One region of the Pseudoalteromonas sp. 31A1 genome, then DNA from elsewhere that is predicted to be linked to it. Evidence: predicted binding sites of a transcription regulator. Region 1 holds the regulator's gene; each other region holds the start of a gene.

Region 1 (6,495 bases):
CATCTTGTTCAGCAAACGCTGTTAAAAGATGAAGTAAGCTTTCTTCTACTTCTCTAACAAGTTCTATAACACGGCGAATAACTTGACCTGTTAAGTCTTGATAGTCTTGAGCCATTAGTACATTTGTCATTAAGCTTTGAAGCTCATCCGTTTTATGATGAGAGTTATTCATAAACTTATCGATACTATGGCAAAGTTGTTTAAACTCACCAAGCTCAATCTCCCGGCTCATTAAACGATCCCATGTCGGTTTGATATGAGATATTTCATCTGCAAGTTGCTGAGCTATAGGTAAACTAGCCTCAACAGCATCCATTGTTTTATTAGCCGCATTTTCTGTCATTTCTATAACATAATTAAGCCGCTTTTTAGCATCTGGAATCGCATCTGTCGTTATGTTAGTTAAGCGAGTATCAAGCTCAAAGCTTTTAAGTGCTTCGTGCAGTTGACGAGTCAACTTCCCAACTTCAGCAAATAATTTAGACTGCTCTTGCGAAGCTGTCTCTAAAATCAACTGATTAGCTTTATCTTGCTCATCGTTTTCTAAATAAATGACGAGTTGACGAGCTTGTTCTAACGTTATTTGAGGCGCAGCTGGTGCTGACATAAGCCTCTCCCCCATCATTAGCCTAAGCGTTCAAATACTTTTTCTAATTTAGTTTTTAATGTTCCAGCCGTAAATGGCTTAACAATATAACCATTAACGCCAGCTTGCGCTGCAGCTATTATTTGTTCTTTTTTAGCTTCTGCCGTTACCATCAATACAGGGATATGTTTTAACTTATCATCTGCACGAATTGCTCTTAAAAGGTCAATACCTTGCATTCCCGGCATATTCCAATCTGTAACCACAAAATCAAATACTTGATTTTGTAACATAGGCAAAGCTGTAGACCCGTCATCAGCTTCTTGAACATTAGTGAAACCTAAGTCACGTAATAGGTTTTTTATAATTCGTCTCATCGTTGAAAAATCATCAACTACAAGAATTTTCATGTTTTTATCCAAAACATCCCCCAGTGAGGTATTAACCTTAGTTTACTTACTACTAGTTTATCCAGTCATTGATTTTAGCTTTAAGCTTAATCATCGCCTGACCATGTATCTGACTTACACGCGATTCGCTTACATCGAGTATATGTCCTATTTCTTTTAAATTCATTTCATCGTTATAGTATAAAGAAAGTACCATTGCATCACGCTCTGGTAATGACTTTATTGCATTTAGCAAAGACTCATTAAACCGATCATTTTTAACATTATTAAAAGGTTTGTCTAGCGCTAAATCTTGGCCTACGGGAGTAATAACATCCTCATCTACACCAAGGTCTTCTATGCCTAATACTTTACTGGTATTAACATCATTTAAAATATGATGGTACTCATTGAGTGAAATTTCAAGTTTTTCAGCAACTTCTATATCTGTTGGTTCGCGATTCAAACTGCTTTCGAGCCCAGTAATTGCTTCTGCAACTTGTCGGCTTTTACGGTGTACTGAACGAGGAGCCCAATCACCACGGCGCATTTCATCAAGCATAGCCCCGCGAATACGAATACCGGCGAAGGTTTCAAAGCTTGCGCCTTTTGTTGCATCAAAGTTTTTTGAAGCTTCTATTAAACCTATCATTCCTGATTGAATTAAATCATCAAGCTGAACGCTAGGTGGTAATCGAGCAATTAGATGACATGCCACTTTTTTAACAAGTGATGCATGTTTCTCAACAATCACATTTAAGTTTTGTGTTGATTGATATCCCATAGCTCTATTCACCAATGTTGTCATAATTAGCCGTTTACTAGTTTCTCAATGAAAAACTCTAAATGCCCAGATGGTTGATTTGGTATTGGCCATTTAACTGCTTTTGTCGCCAGCGCTTTAAACGCGAGAGCGGCTGGCGAACTTGGAAAGAGCTCAACAATCACCTTTTGGCGACGTGTTGCTTTGCGCATATTTTCGTCATAAGGAACCGTTGCTACTAGCTCCATTGAAACATCTAAAAAGCGATCGGTAACTTTAGATAGTTTTGCAAACAATTCAGTGCCTTCACGCATACTGCGGACCATATTGGCAACAATTTTGAACTTATAAACACCGTGCTCGCGGCTTAATACTTTAATAAGTGCGTAAGCATCGGTTATTGATGTTGGTTCATCGCACACTACAACCATTACATCTTGTGCTGCTCGTGAGAAGCTTAGCACCATGTCTGAAATACCAGCGGCTGTATCTACAATTAAAATATCAAATTCGGTATTCAATTCGCTAAATGCACGAATTAGCCCGGCATGCTCAGATGGCGATAATTCAACCATACTTTGCGAGCCCGATGTAGCAGGTACAATTTTAATACCAGCAGGCCCTTCAACTAAAATCTCGTCAAGCTCACATTCACCTGACAAAACGTGTGATAAATTGCGCTCTACACGTAAACCAAGCATCACATCACAGTTTGCTAAACCTAGGTCAGCATCCAGCACTAATACTCTATTACCTTGTTGCCCTAGTGCAATAGCGGTATTTAGAGAAACATTTGTTTTCCCCACCCCACCTTTACCACCGGTTACAGCGATAACTTTTACGCCGTTGTTATTGTTTTGACTCATTTTGCGCAGGCCGCTTGCTTGATCTAATACTGTGTTAATCATACATCCCTACTGTACTTGGCGCCACTGCTTGGTGCCTTGAATGTTGTGCTTTTGCTCTTTTTAAATATAACTGCTCAGCCTTTTTCACTAGTTTTTCAGCATTTGCAACACGAATATCTTCTGGCACTCGTTGACCGTTAGTAAGATACCCTATTGGAAGGCGATTTTGAATCGCAATACTAATAATCTCACCCAAACTTAATGATTCATCTAACTTAGTGAAAATACAACCACTTAACTGTACTTTTTTAAAGTGACGTACTGTTTCTTGTAATACATTAATTTGTGCCGTCGCGCTTAGTACTAAGTAGCTGCGAATATCCACACGTTGGTTACGCATTAACGTGTTTAACTGCTCAGTTAAACGTAAATCTCGCTGACTCATACCTGCTGTATCAATTAATACTAGACGTTTATTTCGTAAATGATATAAAACTTCAGCTAATTCATTAGCATCTTTAACTTGCTTTACACCACAACCAATAATACGGCCGTAAGTAGCAAGCTGTTCATAAGCACCAATTCTGTATGTATCAGTGGTTATTAAGGCCACTTTATCAGCGCCATATTTTTGTGCGCCTAAAGCTGCAAGCTTAGCAACTGTTGTTGTTTTACCAACACCTGTTGGACCCACTAACGCATATACACCACCTTGGCGAAGTATTTCATTATTGGTTGTTTGCATTTGATCTTCGACCATCGTTAACAACGCTTTCCAGCCTTGCTTACGAGATACATCATCAGGTACAAAACATGCCATTTGTTGCGCTACTTCTTTATCAATACCCATACCGACTAAGCGGTCAACCATGCAAGCGCGTGTTGGATCGCGACGCGCCATATCTTGCTGCATTAAGCCCGATACTTGATGCTCAAGCAATTGACGAATTGCGTTCATTTCTTCACGCATTGTTGTCATTTCTTCGCTTTCATTATTGGGTGTTTGTTGGCGAGCAGTTACTGGACTATCTAAATCATCAAAGTCGCTGTCTAAATCATCAAAACCTAAGCTATCCGCTTGAGTTTGTGGACGAACTGGCGCTGCATTTTCAGGAGCAAACATATTTTTAGTACGCTGTTCCATAACTGGTTCTTGATAGTTATCTGTAGTATCAATACCTGATTGTGAAAACATTGATGCAAGTTCAGGGGAGCGAGGACGCGGTGATTGGCGCTCTAATAAAGCTTGTAGGCTGTCAGCCACTTTTGCCTGCGGCTCTGGTTTGGCACGCTGAGGCTCTGGTTTTACAAAATTATGCATACTTTGCTGTGGAGCTTGAGCACGCGGCTCTGCAGTACGTTGTGGTTGCGCTGCTACTTTAGGGGCTGCTTTGTCATAATCAACTGCCGCTACAATTTCTACACCGTTAGCCAGCTTCTTATTTGACATAATAACCGCATCAACACCTAACTCATCTTTAACTTCTTTAAGTGCTGTGCGCATATCTTTAGCAAAAAAACGTTTAATTTTCATGATTCAACCCCTGTTAAAATCTTATTGTTGGCCTACAGAGCTAACAATCTTGATCTGTCTTTCGTCTGGTACCTCTTGATAAGACATCACTCTCAATCCTGGAATGGTGTACTTAACAAAACGAGATAACACAGTGCGTAACATTCCTGACGTTAGCAATATAGAAGGTTCACCGGCCATTTCTTGATTTTGATGCGCTTGTGTCAATGACACTTGAAGTCGCTCTGCAAGTCCAGGCTCAATACCGGCACCTTCATCGCCTGCATTTTGTAATGACTGATGCAACATCTGTTCCAACTCAGGTGCCAAGGTTATGACAGGGATTTCTGATGACATGCCCACCGCATCTTGAACAATTAACCTACGCAGAGAAATACGCACTGCAGCCGTTAATACATCAGGGTCTTGGCTACGCGGACCATACTCAACAAGGGTTTGAACAATTGAGCGCATATCGCGAATAGCTACACCTTCATTCAATAAATTTTGCAGCACTTTTACAATTGCAGTTAATGGCAGCACATCAGGTACTAGTCCTTCTACTAAGCGAGGATGGCTTTTAGCAAGCATATCAAGCAGGTTTTGAACTTCTTCATGCCCTAGTAGCAACGCCGCACTGTTAGTTAATAACTGGCTAATATGAGTGGCGACTACCGTGGCTGAATCTACAACGGTATAACCTAGTGATTGCGCTTCATCTTTTTGATCAGGCTTGATCCATACTGCATCAAGGCCAAACGCAGGATCTTTAGTTTCAACCCCTTTAATAGGACCAAATACTTGCCCTGGGTTAATCGCTAGCTCGTCGCCATGTTTAAGTTCGCTTTCACCGGTTGAAACACCCATTAGCGTTATTCTGTAAGCATTTGGATCAAGCTCTAAATTATCGCGAATATGAACAGGTGGTACTAAAAAACCAAGTTCTTGAGAAAGCTTTTTACGTACACCTTTAATACGATTAAGTAGCTCACCACCTTGAGATTGATCTACCAACGGAATTAATCTGTAACCTACTTCTAGGCCAATTACGTCAACCTGCTGAACATCATCCCAACCAAGTTCTTTTTGCTCTTGTTTATTGGCAATACCTGTTGCAGCGCTTCCGCCACTGGCGGCTTCTTCGGCTTCTGCTGCAGCGGCTTTTAACTTAGTTTGCTGTGTGTAGTAAGCTAAATAACCCAATAACGCACCTAAACTTAAAAAAGCAAAATGCGGCATACCAGGCACTAAACCCATGATGATCAAAATACCTGAAGCAATAAAGAGTGATTTTTCGTTACCTAGTTGTTTCTTAAATTGATCACCCATATTGAGCGACTCATTTTGACGTGTTACAACAATCGCGGTACCAATTGAAAGCAGTAAAGAAGGGAGTTGAGCAACTAAGCCATCACCAATGGTAAGTAATGTATATACTTCCATTGCGTTGCCAAAACTCAAATTATGTTGAATCATACCGACAAATAAACCACCAACAATATTGATGATTAATATAACAATACCTGCAATGGCATCGCCTTTTACAAATTTACTCGCACCATCCATTGAGCCGTAAAAATCGGCTTCGCGAGTTACTTCCTCGCGGCGGTCACGCGCTTGCTCAGCACTGATAAAACCAGCGTTTAAATCGGCGTCGATTGCCATTTGTTTACCCGGCATTGCATCAAGGGTGAAACGTGCAGATACCTCAGAAATACGCCCAGCACCTTTGGTAATTACCACAAAGTTAATAATAATAAGGATTAAAAATACGACCAAACCAACTGCGTAGTTACCACCAATAACAACTGAGCCAAACGCTTCAATTACTTTACCGGCAGAATCACCACCATTATGACCTTCAAGTAATACAACTCGAGTGCTGGCAACGTTAAGCGCTAAACGCATAATCGTAGCGATTAGTAATACAGAGGGGAATATACCAAACTCAACCGGCTTCATCGTGTAAACAGTCACGAGTAAAACCACTAATGCGAGGGCAATATTAAACGAGAAAAGGATATCGAGTAAAAATGGCGGTAACGGTAAGATCACCATTCCCAAGGCTGCAAGCACAAGCAAAGGAGTACCTACCCCTTTGGCATAGTCTTTTTTGTCTCTGTTAAGTTGTTGTAATACCGCTTTAAAACTCATAATTCTACAATTTCAAAAAATTGACACTACGTAGAATTAGCAATAACTATTCCAAGTTACTAAGTTAACGGTTTAATACTTGTAGGCATCGGGGATTGGGAGCTTGTTATTGAGCTTAGTTGGACGTTTACCGCGCCCTTTATTAAAGCGCTTAAGCTGAAATACATACGCTAAAACTTGCGCTACTGCAGTAAATAGCTGATCAGGTATTTGCTCTCCTACTTCAGCCGTATGATAAAGCG
Region 2 (6,495 bases), on a different contig from region 1:
CAGTGGGTCGAAAACAAACGTACCGGTACGCGTTGTTTAACCGTTATTAATGCCGATTTAGAATACGATGTGGCTAATAATAAGTTTCCAATGATCACGACGCGCAAAAGTTACTACAAAGCAGCGATTGCTGAGTTACTAGGATATTTACGCGGGTACGACAGCGCTGAGCAGTTTCGTGAGATTGGCTGTAAAACGTGGGATGCTAACGCAAACGATAACAACGCATGGCTTAATAATCCTCACCGTAAAGGCGAGGACGATATGGGCCGTGTTTATGGCGTACAAGGCCGTGGTTGGCAACGTCCAGATGGCTCAACGCTTGATCAGCTTTCCAAAGTTATTAATAACTTAAAAAATGGCATTGATGACCGTGGTGAAATAATCACGTTTTATAATCCAGGTGAGTTTGAGCTTGGTTGTTTGCGGCCGTGTATGCATACGCACACTTTTTCGCTACTTGGCGATACGCTATATTTAACGTCATACCAGCGAAGCTGTGATGTACCGCTCGGCCTTAATTTCAATCAAATTCAGTGTTTTGTGTTGCTTGCGTTAGTGGCTCAAATTACCGGCCACAAAGCGGGTAAGGCGTATCATAAAATTGCTAATGCACACATTTACGAAAACCAACTTGAACTGATGCGAGACGTGCAGTTAACGCGTGAGCCATTTGAATCACCTCAGTTAAAAATTAATCCAAAAATTAAATCATTAGAAGACATAGAAACGTGGGTAACACGAGACGACTTTGAAGTAATAGGCTATCAATGCCATGAAGCGATTCAATATCCATTTTCAGTATAATAAAAGATTAAGGAAAACATAAAATGAAAGCAGTGATCCCAGTAGCGGGCCTTGGTACTCGTATGTTACCAGCCACTAAAGCAATTCCTAAAGAAATGCTTCCAGTGGTAGACCGTCCTTTAATTCAATATGTAGTAAACGAAGCCGTTGCTGCAGGAATTAAAGAAATAGTGTTAGTAACGCACTCAAGTAAAAATTCAATCGAAAATCACTTCGATACAAGTTTTGAACTAGAAGCTACTTTAGAAAAGCGTGTTAAGCGGCAACTACTTGCCGAAGTGCAAGCAATCTGCCCTAAAGACGTAACCATTATTCACGTACGCCAAGGTGAAGCAAAAGGCTTAGGCCATGCTATTAGTTGTGCAGCGCCTATTATTGGTAACGAACCGTTTGTAGTTATTTTACCAGATGTAATTATTGATGATGTAGAGAGCGATCTTAAAAAAGATAACTTAGCAGAAATGATCGCTAATTTTGAGAAAACCAAGCACAGCCAAATTATGGTAGAACCAGTACCAATGGCACAAGTGAACCAGTTTGGTGTGGTTGATTTAGGTGATGTTGACTTAAAGCAAGGTGAAAGCTCGCCAATTCTTAATATGGTAGAAAAGCCGCCAGTAGATGAAGCTCCATCAAACTTAGCTGTAGTGGGTCGATACGTATTAAGCGAAAATATCTGGCCGTTACTTGCAAAAACTCCGCAAGGTGCAGGCGACGAAATTCAATTAACTGACGCAATTGCGATGTTAATGGAACACGAAAAAGTAGATGCATACGCTATAAAAGGCCGTAGCCACGATTGTGGAAGTAAAATTGGTTACTTAAAAGCAACGATTGAATTTGCACTTCGTCGCGACGAATTTGCCGATGAATTAAAATCATTTATCAAAAAACTGATTTAACAGTTAACGTAAAACATGAAAGGCGCCTATATCGGCGCCTTTTTTTATGAGTTTTATCAGGGCCTGTTTATCTTTCGAGGTTAAATTTGCAGCAGGCTGTTTGGTATTTAAGCAAGGCAGAGCCTATGTAGTGTGGTTATTCCCCATAAATAGGCGATAACGTAGCATAAATGCCAAACATGCGCTGCCCGAAGGGTTCTGCCTCGGGGCAATTTACTCTTTGTTGCCTACATGGATGTAGGTAAGGGGCGTGAGCAGGACGCGGAAGCTTTACTCGGTTTTTACTTATTCTTACATGGATGTAAGCCAGTAGAATAACGCAGGAGCAGTTATCGAGCCCACTAGGTTACAAACCTCGCGCCGCGATTAAATGGCCCCTAGATTGAACAAATTTTAATCCTGAAAGGTCAACAGGCCCTAGAATAAAATAAGAAAAGGAATAGCTCTAAAATAAAAGTTTTTAAGTCATTACAGACATATTGTTATTTATGTTGTAAAGTTTGTGTTAATTGGCATTGAATTTGTATTAAATAATGCTCTCAAGGAAGGGGTGGAGTATGCAGCGTTGTGTTTTACGAAATACTGACAAGCATGCGAAGAGCTAAGTTTTATAGCTCACAGCTTAAATAAAGTTAAACGCTTTCTTGTGAGAATGTTTAACTGAAATGTAGTGTAAAAACACTGCTTTCAGGACAACTAATACATGTTTATATATAAAAAAAATAATATTGGGCTTTTACTTAGCTTGCTAATGCTTTTATTTGGTACAGCATGCAGCGTCTCGCCTGAAATAAAAACCATTGATGAACAACCTCAAAGTAACTCGCCTGACTACGTATCAATTACAGCCCTTGAACTTGCACAGCTAAAAGATGCCGCAATGCAGTGGCAACAAGCTCGTGAAGGCATAGAGCGAATTTTAAGATTAGAAAAAGAAATAACTTACCTCGTAAATCATATCGATATTATAAACAGCAAAGCTATTGCGCAGTCTAATCAAGGGTATAGCAGCAAGTCTGTACGCTCACCACGAAACACACGTAATGTTAAATCACGCCAACAAGTTAAACAAAATTACAGTAATAAAAAACAAACTGTAAAATTAAATAAACCTAAACATGTATTTGCTTTACAGGTAGCTTCGGTTGACTCAGAGCAAGGTGTGGCTAAAGCATGGCAAGAGCTAAATACTAAAGCAGCACCGTTGTTTAGAGACAAAATATTGACTAACGTAGAAACCGCCAAAATAAACGACAAAATGTTTTACAGGCTGAAACTTGGCTCTTACCAAAACTTTAAAAATGCAAAAGCAGACTGTGACGTATTCAAGTTATATAAACTCGATTGCATAGTAAGTAACTACACTGATAAGCCAGTAAAGCTTTAGCGCACAGCATGTAATATCAATCTACAATAATACCTAATCAATTTGAAGGATTAGACCTGACGCTAACTTCGCTAATAATTTTTGATATACGACGGCATGTATGCCGGAGTTAGAGCAATGCAGCAACAATTAGTGATACCAACTAAATGATGAAATTTTGCCTTGTTATCGATATGGCTTTTCTTACCTCAAAATAAACTACTTAATTAAAAAGTTGCTATAAAGTGGCGCAAAATTTGCTTTGATTTATTATCTTGGTTAGTAGAGTGCATTTTGCAATGCGGTATTTTAAGTCTTGTCATTTAATATCAGTTTTATTCTTATCTTTTTATTTATATGGATGTAGCAGCGCAACTGTAAATAACGAGAGCGTGCAGCATTCTTTAATTACTGATAAACAAGTAAAAGAGTATGTTTCGCAGTGGCACTTACAGCAAGAAAGCATTGGTCGTTTAACTGCTATGGAAGATGATTTACAGCTGTTAATTATGGCGTTATCGTCTCGAAGTGAATTAACTGAAAACCCTCCTTTACTCATGCAAAGTAAAACCGATATCACCTATGGTAATCAGCCTTCACAGAATTTGGAACCGACGGCACTAAATAACACTCCCGAAGTAAAAACACCAAACTTACAAAATTCAGAACTCACCTTAACAGATGAAACTAAAATTGGAGCACAGCTTGGTTGGTATTTAAAGCCAGAGCTTGTTAAAGCAAGAGTCGAAAGGCTTAAGCAATTATACCCCAGTGCATTTACTCAATTTAATTTTACTATGTTTGAACGTAAAAATAATAATATGACTTTGTATGGATTACGTGTAGGTCCATTTAAAAACGATGCTCAAGTAAGTGCGTTTTGTTATTTAGCTAATCAGCTTGATCAAGTATGTAATATTGCTGCTTTTGTCGGAAAACCAATATAATTAATAAATTAGGCCTTTTAAACTTATATAGTATTAAAGTATTTGTACTAATAGTCGATACTAACTATAGTTGGGCAAATATTTGATAAAGCCCATTTTCTTATAAGGATTTAGCATGAAGTTTTATTTATCTGCATTAGCTGTAGCCACCGTGGTCAGCTCGTTTAGCACTTATGCTGCTACAGAGTCATTTGAAGCGAAAGTAACAGTACAAAATGCTGTAGTACTCACAAAAGATAACGATTTAAATTTTGGTACTATTCGTGCTATTTCAGATCCATTAGGCGCCGAACAAGCAACGCTGACAGTTAATCCTGATCCAGCTGCTAGCAATGTTACTTCACAAGATAATCCAACTGGTAACGCTGCGAGTATCTCAATAATTGAAGGTGGTGAAGCGGGCGCTTTTAGTGTGTCAGATGTAGTACCAAATTCTATTTTAACCATTAGCGACCCATTAAATACTTTAGTACAACCTTTAGCTGGTCAAGGGTTGAATGAACCTGATTTTACTGTAGGTGCTTGGACTTACTTTATAACGAGCGGCACTAATGCTGGTGGATTATATACAAGTGCTACGCCCAACCTACAAGCTGGCGTTGATGGCGCTGTATCATTTAATATAGGCGCGACTCTTTCTACTTCATCAAACGCATCAAGTGTGGATTACCCTGATGGTGAGTATTCTGGTAGCTTTAATATTGAAGTGTCATATTAATTAGTGTTTAAACAAACAATGCGCTTTTTGTATGTTTCTGCTTGGCTTTCGTTAATGTTTAGCGAGCAAGCCTATAGCGCAAGCATACAACAAGAAGCGCTTAATTTTGGCACTTTAGTTATCCCTCAAAATAATACTTTAAGCTCTATAACCATTAGCCATGAAGGTGAAATAATCACATTTGGTAGTATTTACGTATTAACTGAGGGTAATCCCGCAGAACTTTTATTTACTGATTTACCTCCCCTTACTCAAATATCGTTTAACAAAACGAGTGACTCTACATTGCAAAGTGAAGCGCTAGGAGCTAATAGTGCCAAGTTTTCGGTTGTATTAGTGGATTTACCAAGAACGCAAACTAGCGATGAATTTGGAGAGCTTTTACTCAAAGTAGGTGGCCGTTTAATAACGACAGGGACTAGCCAAAGTTACTTAGATGGTCGTTTTATTACTGACACCCAATTAGAAATTACGATTGATTACTAAAGGAAAAACATGCTTTATAAAGTTGTAATGCTGCTCGCACTGAGTGTATGTATTTTAGGAAAAAATGCATACGCAAATTTACTTATCTCTCCAACCCGTATTAGTTTTGATGAACGTCAACGAACCGCTAAAGTTACCGTAATTAATACGGGGGATGAATATCAAACATATCGTGTTTTATGGAGTGAGAAGCAAGCGCAACCTAGCGGTGGCTACATACAGTTGGCAGAGGCTACAAGCGAAAGTTTAAGTTCAATGGCACGTTTGTCACCAAAACAAATGCGTTTAGCACCAGGTGAAAAACAAACAGTAAAAATAGCAATACGTAAACCTAAAGGCCTAGCTTCTGGTGAGTACCGCTCTCATCTTCTATTTCAAGCATTGCCTGGTGAAAATACTAATAAAACAAGCTCAATAAAAGTTAATATGATTATGAGCTACAGTATACCTATTTTGTTACGTAAAGACATTAAACAGCCAGTAGTTGCCATAGAACAAGCTAAGCTAGTGCTAAATGAAAGCAATCAACGTCCTCAGTTTTTATTGAATATAAAACGAGAAGGTAAGTTTAGTAGCTACGGTAAATTAAGTGCTTACTTTGTTGATAGTAATAACGAGCAAGTTAAAATTGCAGAAATTGGTAATTTAAGTATTTATCCAGAAGTGGATAATGCGTTTGTAACCCTTAGTTTATTTAGTGACAAAAATTTAGATAAAGCAGGAAAAGTCATTTTTAAATATGAAGGCAGTCAAGAATATAAAGACCTTACATTTGCACAATACACTCTGCCTTTAACTTCACAATCACTTAATGTTTTAACAGTGAATGACGCTAAATAATTTATTGTATGCACTATTACTAAGCATAAGTAGTTTGCTTAGTAATAGTGTAATCGCTAATCCTAATTCTTCCGTAGGGGATGCTTTAACAACACTACGCGCAATTGAACTAAAGCTAACTAAGCCCGTTGAAGTAATTGATTATAAAAACAAAGAAAATCAGCAACAGCGAATCGCCACAGGCGAGTTATTAATACTTTCGCTTTATTTAAACTCATACTACTTAGGTGAAGTTGCAGCAATTAAAAGCGAGCAAAGTGTACAAGTTAGTTTAAGCGACTTATTTGATATTCTACAATTTGCAATGAATGTTGATGCTAGCAATCGAATTGCTCAAGGTGTTGGAGCAAATCAACAACCTCTTTCTCTAAATGCAGCGGTTACACCCGCTGTATTTACTAGTCCTACACAGAGCTACTTATTAGCAAA
Region 3 (6,495 bases), on a different contig from region 1:
TTGATTTAACCATTGGAGAATGCCAGCTAGCTGATTTTGTAATCCAAGCTCACCCGCTTTTTCAAAAGCATTTTTAAGGTCATCATTAAAAGGAGCTAAACCTTCCGCTACTCGTTTTTCTGGTGCTGGTCTATATTCTTCATAGCTTTTAACTGTTGCTATTGTTTTTGTTTGGCGTAAATCCATAGAAAAAGCCACCAGCTGATCGCTGTCTAAACTCAGCTCTTGCGCTTGTTCAAATGCTTCATCTAAATCACCACCAAAAAAGGTTTTACTTAGATCTTGTAAGTCTTCCATCATTGCATTAATAGCTTCTTGCTCTTGCTCATTTAAGTCACCATTAACCGACATCGAAAATGATACCTGTCGAGATTGCGATGATGAGCTTGCAAACGACTCGCTATTACTGTTTTGCTGATAGCCACTTGCCGACTGAGATTCAAATGCATCTGCAAAGCTAATACTTACCTCGTCACCCTCTGCGGTGGTAAATTTATACTCTGCATTACTCGTCATACTGACATATTGAGCCTGGCTTATATTTACGCTGGCAGGTTGTGGGTTAAATAACGACTCTTCAAACTTATCGAGCCCATTGTAAATTCCCTCTTTGGACTTATTAATCCCCTCTTCCATGTCATCATTAAATACACCTGTACCTTTGAGTTCATCAACAGCGTCGTCAATCCCTATTTGGACTCCTTTGCGCGCGTCGCCTAACATATCTTTGAGCTTTTCGTCATCAGCGCCATTAGCTTTTGCTTTATTAACAGCACGACTTACAAAATCGAGTACGTTTTTTACTATTTCATCAAAATCAAATAGTGGTTTATCTGCTTTTTTTTCTGCGATAGGCAATCCAAGCTGCTCAGCCATTTTATCGCCAAGCACCTTTGCGGCCAACTCTCGGCCTCGTTGTTGATAGCTATCTTGAGGAGACGTAATTGTAGGTTGCTGTATATCAGCTTTATTATTGAATTTATTGATGTTGTTGTTTGGCGTAAAGCCATAATTACCTATTTTCATGATTCGTCTCCTAAGCGTGCGTAGTTTATTATCGGCTATAACAACAAAAACTAAAGTACAATGTTCAATAAAACAGCATAAATGCTAGCCAAAACTAGACAAATACGCAGCGCTCCCTACAATAGCGCCGATAAACAGATCTTAGATAAGGTAGTAGCGTTAATGGCAGTTATTAAAATAGATACCACACAGTACCAAACGCAGTTAAGTGAAAAAGAGCAGCGTATTAGTGCACAGTTCCAACGTTTTGGTGTGGAGCAACTAGAAGTATTTAGCTCAGAGCCAACTAACTACCGCCAACGTGCTGAATTTAGAGTATGGCACGACGGTGACGATCTGTTTCACATTATGTTTGATCAACAAACAAAAGAAAAAATCCGTGTTGATACATTTGATCCAGCAGCGCCTCTAGTTGGTGAAATAATGCAGGTGATGATTGAGCATCTTAAGCCTTGTGAAATATTACGTCGTAAGTTATTTCAAATCGATTACCTATCCACGCTAAGCGGTGAAATTTTAGTAAGCTTGCTTTATCACAAACCACTTGATGATGAATGGTTAAGTGAAATTAAAGCGCTTAAAGAAAAACTAAGCAGTAAATACAAAATTGACTTTATCGGCCGTGCTCGCAAACAAAAAGAAGTGCTGGGTGATGACTTTGTAACTGAGCGTTTAACAGTTAATGGTCAAGAGCTTATTTATCAACAAGTAGAAAATAGCTTTACTCAGCCTAATGCAAAAGTAAATATTAATATGCTGGAGTGGGCGCAAGATTTATGTAAACCACTTAAAAATGATTTATTAGAACTGTATTGCGGTAACGGTAACTTTTCAATTGCGTTAGCGGGCTGTTTTAATAAAGTATTAGCAACAGAAATATCAAAATCATCTGTTCATTCTGCTCAATACAATATTGCTAAAAATAACGTAGAGAACTTAGATATTATTCGTATGTCTAGTGAAGAGTTTACTCAAGCAATGAATGGCGAGCGTACTTTCTCTCGTTTAGACGGTATTGACCTTAAAAGCTATGACTGCCAAACCATATTAGTTGATCCACCGCGCGCGGGCATGGATGAATTAACGTGTGACTTAGTAGCTAACTACGAAAGCATAATTTATATATCGTGTAATCCTGAAACCCTTGAGCGTGACCTTGATCACCTAACACGTACGCACAACGTTAAGCGCTTTGCTATATTTGATCAGTTCCCATATACACATCACATTGAGTCGGGTGTTTTCTTGCAGCGCAAATAAATACGCTCAGTAAACGTTACCCATAAAAAAAGCTCCTTGTAGGAGCTTTTTTAGTTTTAGCTAAACTTACTTGTTAGCTAAGTAATTAATCAGTTTGCTAATATCTTCTGGTTCAGTAATACCCGACTCACGACCTAGGTTTAATTTATACTTACCATTTACAATAAATGTAGGTACGCCACGTAGTGCGCCTTTTTCTTTAAAGTAGTCTTGATCGCGTTTCATTTTAGAGCTCAGCGTACGTACCGAGAAGCTTTTAAACAGCTTATCAAACTTATCGCCATCAACGCCCTGCGCTACAAATATATCTTTTACATCTGCAAGCTCATTAAAACTAGCGCGCTTTGTATGAATATGATTAAAGATTGCAGAGACAATTTTATCTTTTTGCGGAAGCACTTCTGCAGTAGCGAGTGCTTGGCTCATCATCTGTTGGTTTTCTGGGTCGCGTACACCTACAAAATCAACATGGCTCTTTTTAAATTTAACGTTTTTATCAAGCTTAGGCTTAAACTCACCAATTAGTGCTTCCATGTTATTACATGCAGGGCAGTAAAATGAGAAAAACTCTTTAATTTCTGGCTTTTTTGTTGCGCGCTCAGAAACAACGTCGTAATGCACGCCTTCTTCATACGTTGCTGCAAAGCTTGTTGCCGCCATAGGAAGTAGTACTGCAAGCAAACCTGCTTTAACTAATTTAATCATTATTATGCTCCGAAATTTATAGTGCTAATAAAAACGCTACTAACTCATCAAGTTCTTTTTGATTTTTGATGGTGTTGAGGTTTATTTTATATTTATCGTTAACAATAAAAGTAGGTACACCTGTAAGTGCGCCTAATTTTGAATATTTATTTTGTTTGTTTTGCATTGCTTGCTCAGCCGAAATAACTGGCATGCTTGCAATTTCTTGATCAAACGTTGCGCTATCAATACCGTTTACTTCAAGTAATTTTTTAACGTCTTTCATTTCAGTTAAAGGAGCACGCTGAACATGAATACTTTTAAAAATTTGATCGCTAATACTCTGCGCCTGACCATGCTGCTTAGCAATTAAGTAGGCAAAGCTTAAATTACTTTGTGCTTGTGGCGACACGCCACCTAAAAAGTTCACGTGGTTTTTAATAAACTCCGCGCCTTCTGGCAAGCCTTGTTCAATTGCTTTTGCTACTGGTTCAAACTTAAAGCAATGTGGACAGTAAAATGAGAAAAACTCGGTTACTTGTGGTGATGTACTTTTGTCTACATCAATAACAGTGTATTGATTATCAACTTCAAACTGTGCAGCAAGTGCTGCAAATGGTAAACATAAAAGTAATAAACTCAGTTTTAATTTTTTAAGCATTTGTATCTCGTTGTACTTGTCTTTAAATAAAATATTACGGCAATAACTTTAACGGTGCTTCTTGCAGTGCTGCAAGTTGCTCCTTCAGTGCTAAAATTTGTTGCTCCCAGTATTTGTCATCAGCAAACCATGTAAAGTTCCGCACAAAGGCAGGATCGCTCCATCGTTTAGCTACCCATCCCATATAATGGATAATACGCATCGCTCGCAGCGGTTCAATTAATTTGAGTTGAGAGTGATCAAAATCACAAAACTCTTCATACGCACTCACAAGGGTGTCTAACTGTAACAGTTGCGTCGCTCTATCGCCACTGAGCATCATCCATAAATCTTGGATTGCAGGACCTTGGCGGCTGTCATCTAAGTCAACAAACATGAGCGCATCACCTGCCCACAAAATATTACCAACGTGGCAGTCACCATGTAAGCGAATACTTTGCACATCTTTATACTGTTTTTGCGCCTGCTCTATCACTAAATCTAAAATAGTATAAAAGGCAGTATTTATTCCCATAGGCACTAAGTTACTTTTTTGAAGATGAACTTTGGCTGTATGTAAATACTCCTCGCAGGTAACTGTTGGCCTATAAGTAAAAGGTTTTGTTTTAGCGACTTGGTGCATACGGCCAATTAAACGCCCCATTACATCAAGCTGGTCTAAATTATCAACCTCGAATAAACGCCCGCCGACACTTGGAAACAACACAAACAAATAACCTTCGTGTTCAAACAAGCTTTGTCCATTATATAAAATAGGGGCAACAACAGGCACTTCCGCTTCTGCCAGTTCAAATGCAAAATCATGCTCTTCTTGAATTTGCTCCCTACTCCAGCGCTCTGGGCGATAAAACTTCACTACGTAACGCAGGCCATCATCGGCTTTAAATTGGTACACTCTGTTTTCATAGCTATTGAGTGCCAACAAACCAGATTCAGCGTACACACCTACGCTTTCTATTGCATCGAGTATTAGGTCAGGTGTTAAGTCAATAAAACTAAATTTACTCATACTCTTCTTATATAAAATAAAAAGCGGGTTATATACCCGCTTTTGTTAATTGCTATATCAACTTACCTATTTAAGGTAGGTTGTGATTATCGCGCTTTAAAAAAGTTACTCGACTGCGATATTGTCTCATCCGGCTCATCTACCGGTGAAAGCACAAAGTTAAACTCTGTCATCGACACCTTCAAATCATAAGGGTCCATTACAAGCGACAATGGCACATTATGAGATTGCCCTGCCTGCACAGTAAATGACTGCTTACCAATATACTTAAAGTTATCTAACCCTTGCACTTTAATATTAAAAGTTTGCTCGTACTGCGCCTTGTTGATTACCTTTAATGTGTAGGTGTTCTCTACTAAACCATCAAAATCGACACGATATAATTGGTTTCGATCACGAATGATATCAAAGTCCATTGTTTTACGCAGCGCTATATTAGCTACAAGTGCTCCCGTAAGCACAACAAGTATGACCGTGTAACCAATGATTTTAGCTCGTAGTGGATTCGTTTTATTTTCTGGGGTTTCGAGGTTTCGCTCTGTCGTATATGAAATAAGTCCACGCGGGTATTCCATTTTATCCATTACGCCATCACACGCATCAATACATGCACCACAGTTAATACACTCAGCTTGCAGCCCATTTCTAATATCAATACCTGTTGGGCACACTTGAACACACAGGTTGCAGTCGATACAGTCGCCTAGCTCTAAATCTTCATGATCTACTTTACGTGAACGAGGACCACGGCTTTCACCACGGCTTTCGTCGTACGTTACAGTGTATGTATCTTTATCAAACATAGCTGATTGAAAACGTGAGTAAGGGCAAATGTGTAAACACATAATTTCTCGCATCCAACCGGCATTACCATAGGTACACGCAGCAAAGAAAATAATACTGACTAGTGCATAACCACCCACGTTAAACGTTACAAAATCAGGAAGTAACTCTCTGATTGGCGTAAAGTAACCCACAAAAGAAATAGCGGTATATAACGAAAACAATACCCAACTAGTATGCTTTGCCGTTTTACGCCAAAACTTATCAAAATTCATGGGTCTTTGATCGAGTTTTTTACGCTGATTAGCCGTGCCCTCAAGCTTTTCTTCAAACCAAATAAAAATAAAGGTCCAAACAGTTTGCGGACATGTGTAGCCACACCACACCCGTCCATAGAAGGTGGTCACTAAAAACAGCGCAAATGCTGCCAGCATAAAAATAAACGCTAATATGGTAAAATCTTGAGGCCATAGCGTTAAACCAAAAATATTGTATTTTTGACCAATTAGATCAAACAGCACTGCTTGCTGGCCGTTAAAATTAATCCAAGGAAGTAACATAAACGCAAGTAGGCCTAAAAAGCCAATGCGCTGCCTAAGTAATTGATGTAGGCCTTTTACGGCACGCACATAAATACGATTTCGGGGATTGAACCTATCATCTTGACGGCTTAAATCCGGTTTTTGGATTTTCACCTCTACAGGGATATTCTTTACTTTAATTTGTTTGTCCATCGAAGTTCCTCAACGCCGCTTGGAAATAAAAATCCAGCAATACTCAAGTACTCTATACTTAAAGCTAGCAAGTTACTTGCTAGGCAGATTTACTTTAATAAATTGCCTTCTCGAATACTTTCAGATATTTCAGAAATATCTGACTGCTGTTAACCATTATAACAATGTTGGTTAAAATTACTGGCATAGATCGCTAATAATTTATTCATCCCAGTTACTTGCTTTTAAAATGCAGTTTATTACACTGCATGGTAATTCAACCCTACTTAGATCAAGGTTTACGTATCCATGAAAAAATTTATTATTTTGGTAGTTGTGATCCTTGCCTTTTTTACAAT

What was found. The regulator FliA, encoded in region 1, starts transcription of late flagellar genes. The targets are predictions, from matches to a motif close to CTAAAGNTNNNNNNNNNNNNGCCGATA.
Region 2: a site for FliA is predicted at 4,056-4,082, ahead of GQR52_RS04065 (DUF4402 domain-containing protein). Genes of this name have one in related genera too.
Region 3: a site for FliA is predicted at 1,056-1,082, ahead of GQR52_RS19250 (DUF5610 domain-containing protein). Genes of this name have one in related genera too.

The regions. Positions count from the first base shown of each region.
Region 1 is NZ_WTKY01000013.1:22,798-29,292, reverse strand. Features, by position in the region: gene GQR52_RS12725 (protein phosphatase CheZ) at 1-607, opposite strand, end outside; gene cheY (chemotaxis response regulator CheY) at 625-1,008, opposite strand; gene GQR52_RS12715 (RNA polymerase sigma factor FliA) at 1,049-1,759, opposite strand; gene GQR52_RS12710 (MinD/ParA family protein) at 1,786-2,646, opposite strand; gene flhF (flagellar biosynthesis protein FlhF) at 2,639-4,120, opposite strand; gene flhA (flagellar biosynthesis protein FlhA) at 4,142-6,253, opposite strand; gene flhB (flagellar biosynthesis protein FlhB) at 6,326-6,495, opposite strand, start outside.
Region 2 is NZ_WTKY01000003.1:45,275-51,769, reverse strand. Features, by position in the region: gene GQR52_RS04085 (thymidylate synthase) at 1-807, shown strand, start outside; gene galU (UTP--glucose-1-phosphate uridylyltransferase GalU) at 831-1,709, shown strand; gene GQR52_RS04075 (SPOR domain-containing protein) at 2,413-3,096, shown strand; gene GQR52_RS04070 (SPOR domain-containing protein) at 3,468-4,022, shown strand; gene GQR52_RS04065 (DUF4402 domain-containing protein) at 4,138-4,740, shown strand; gene GQR52_RS04060 (DUF4402 domain-containing protein) at 4,744-5,226, shown strand; gene GQR52_RS04055 (fimbria/pilus periplasmic chaperone) at 5,236-6,066, shown strand; gene GQR52_RS04050 (hypothetical protein) at 6,101-6,495, shown strand, end outside.
Region 3 is NZ_WTKY01000034.1:1,731-8,225, forward strand. Features, by position in the region: gene GQR52_RS19250 (DUF5610 domain-containing protein) at 1-1,026, opposite strand, end outside; gene trmA (tRNA (uridine(54)-C5)-methyltransferase TrmA) at 1,189-2,286, shown strand; gene GQR52_RS19260 (thiol:disulfide interchange protein DsbA/DsbL) at 2,353-2,991, opposite strand; gene GQR52_RS19265 (thiol:disulfide interchange protein DsbA/DsbL) at 3,008-3,631, opposite strand; gene GQR52_RS19270 (serine/threonine protein kinase) at 3,666-4,640, opposite strand; gene ccoG (cytochrome c oxidase accessory protein CcoG) at 4,727-6,157, opposite strand; gene GQR52_RS19280 (hypothetical protein) at 6,446-6,495, shown strand, end outside.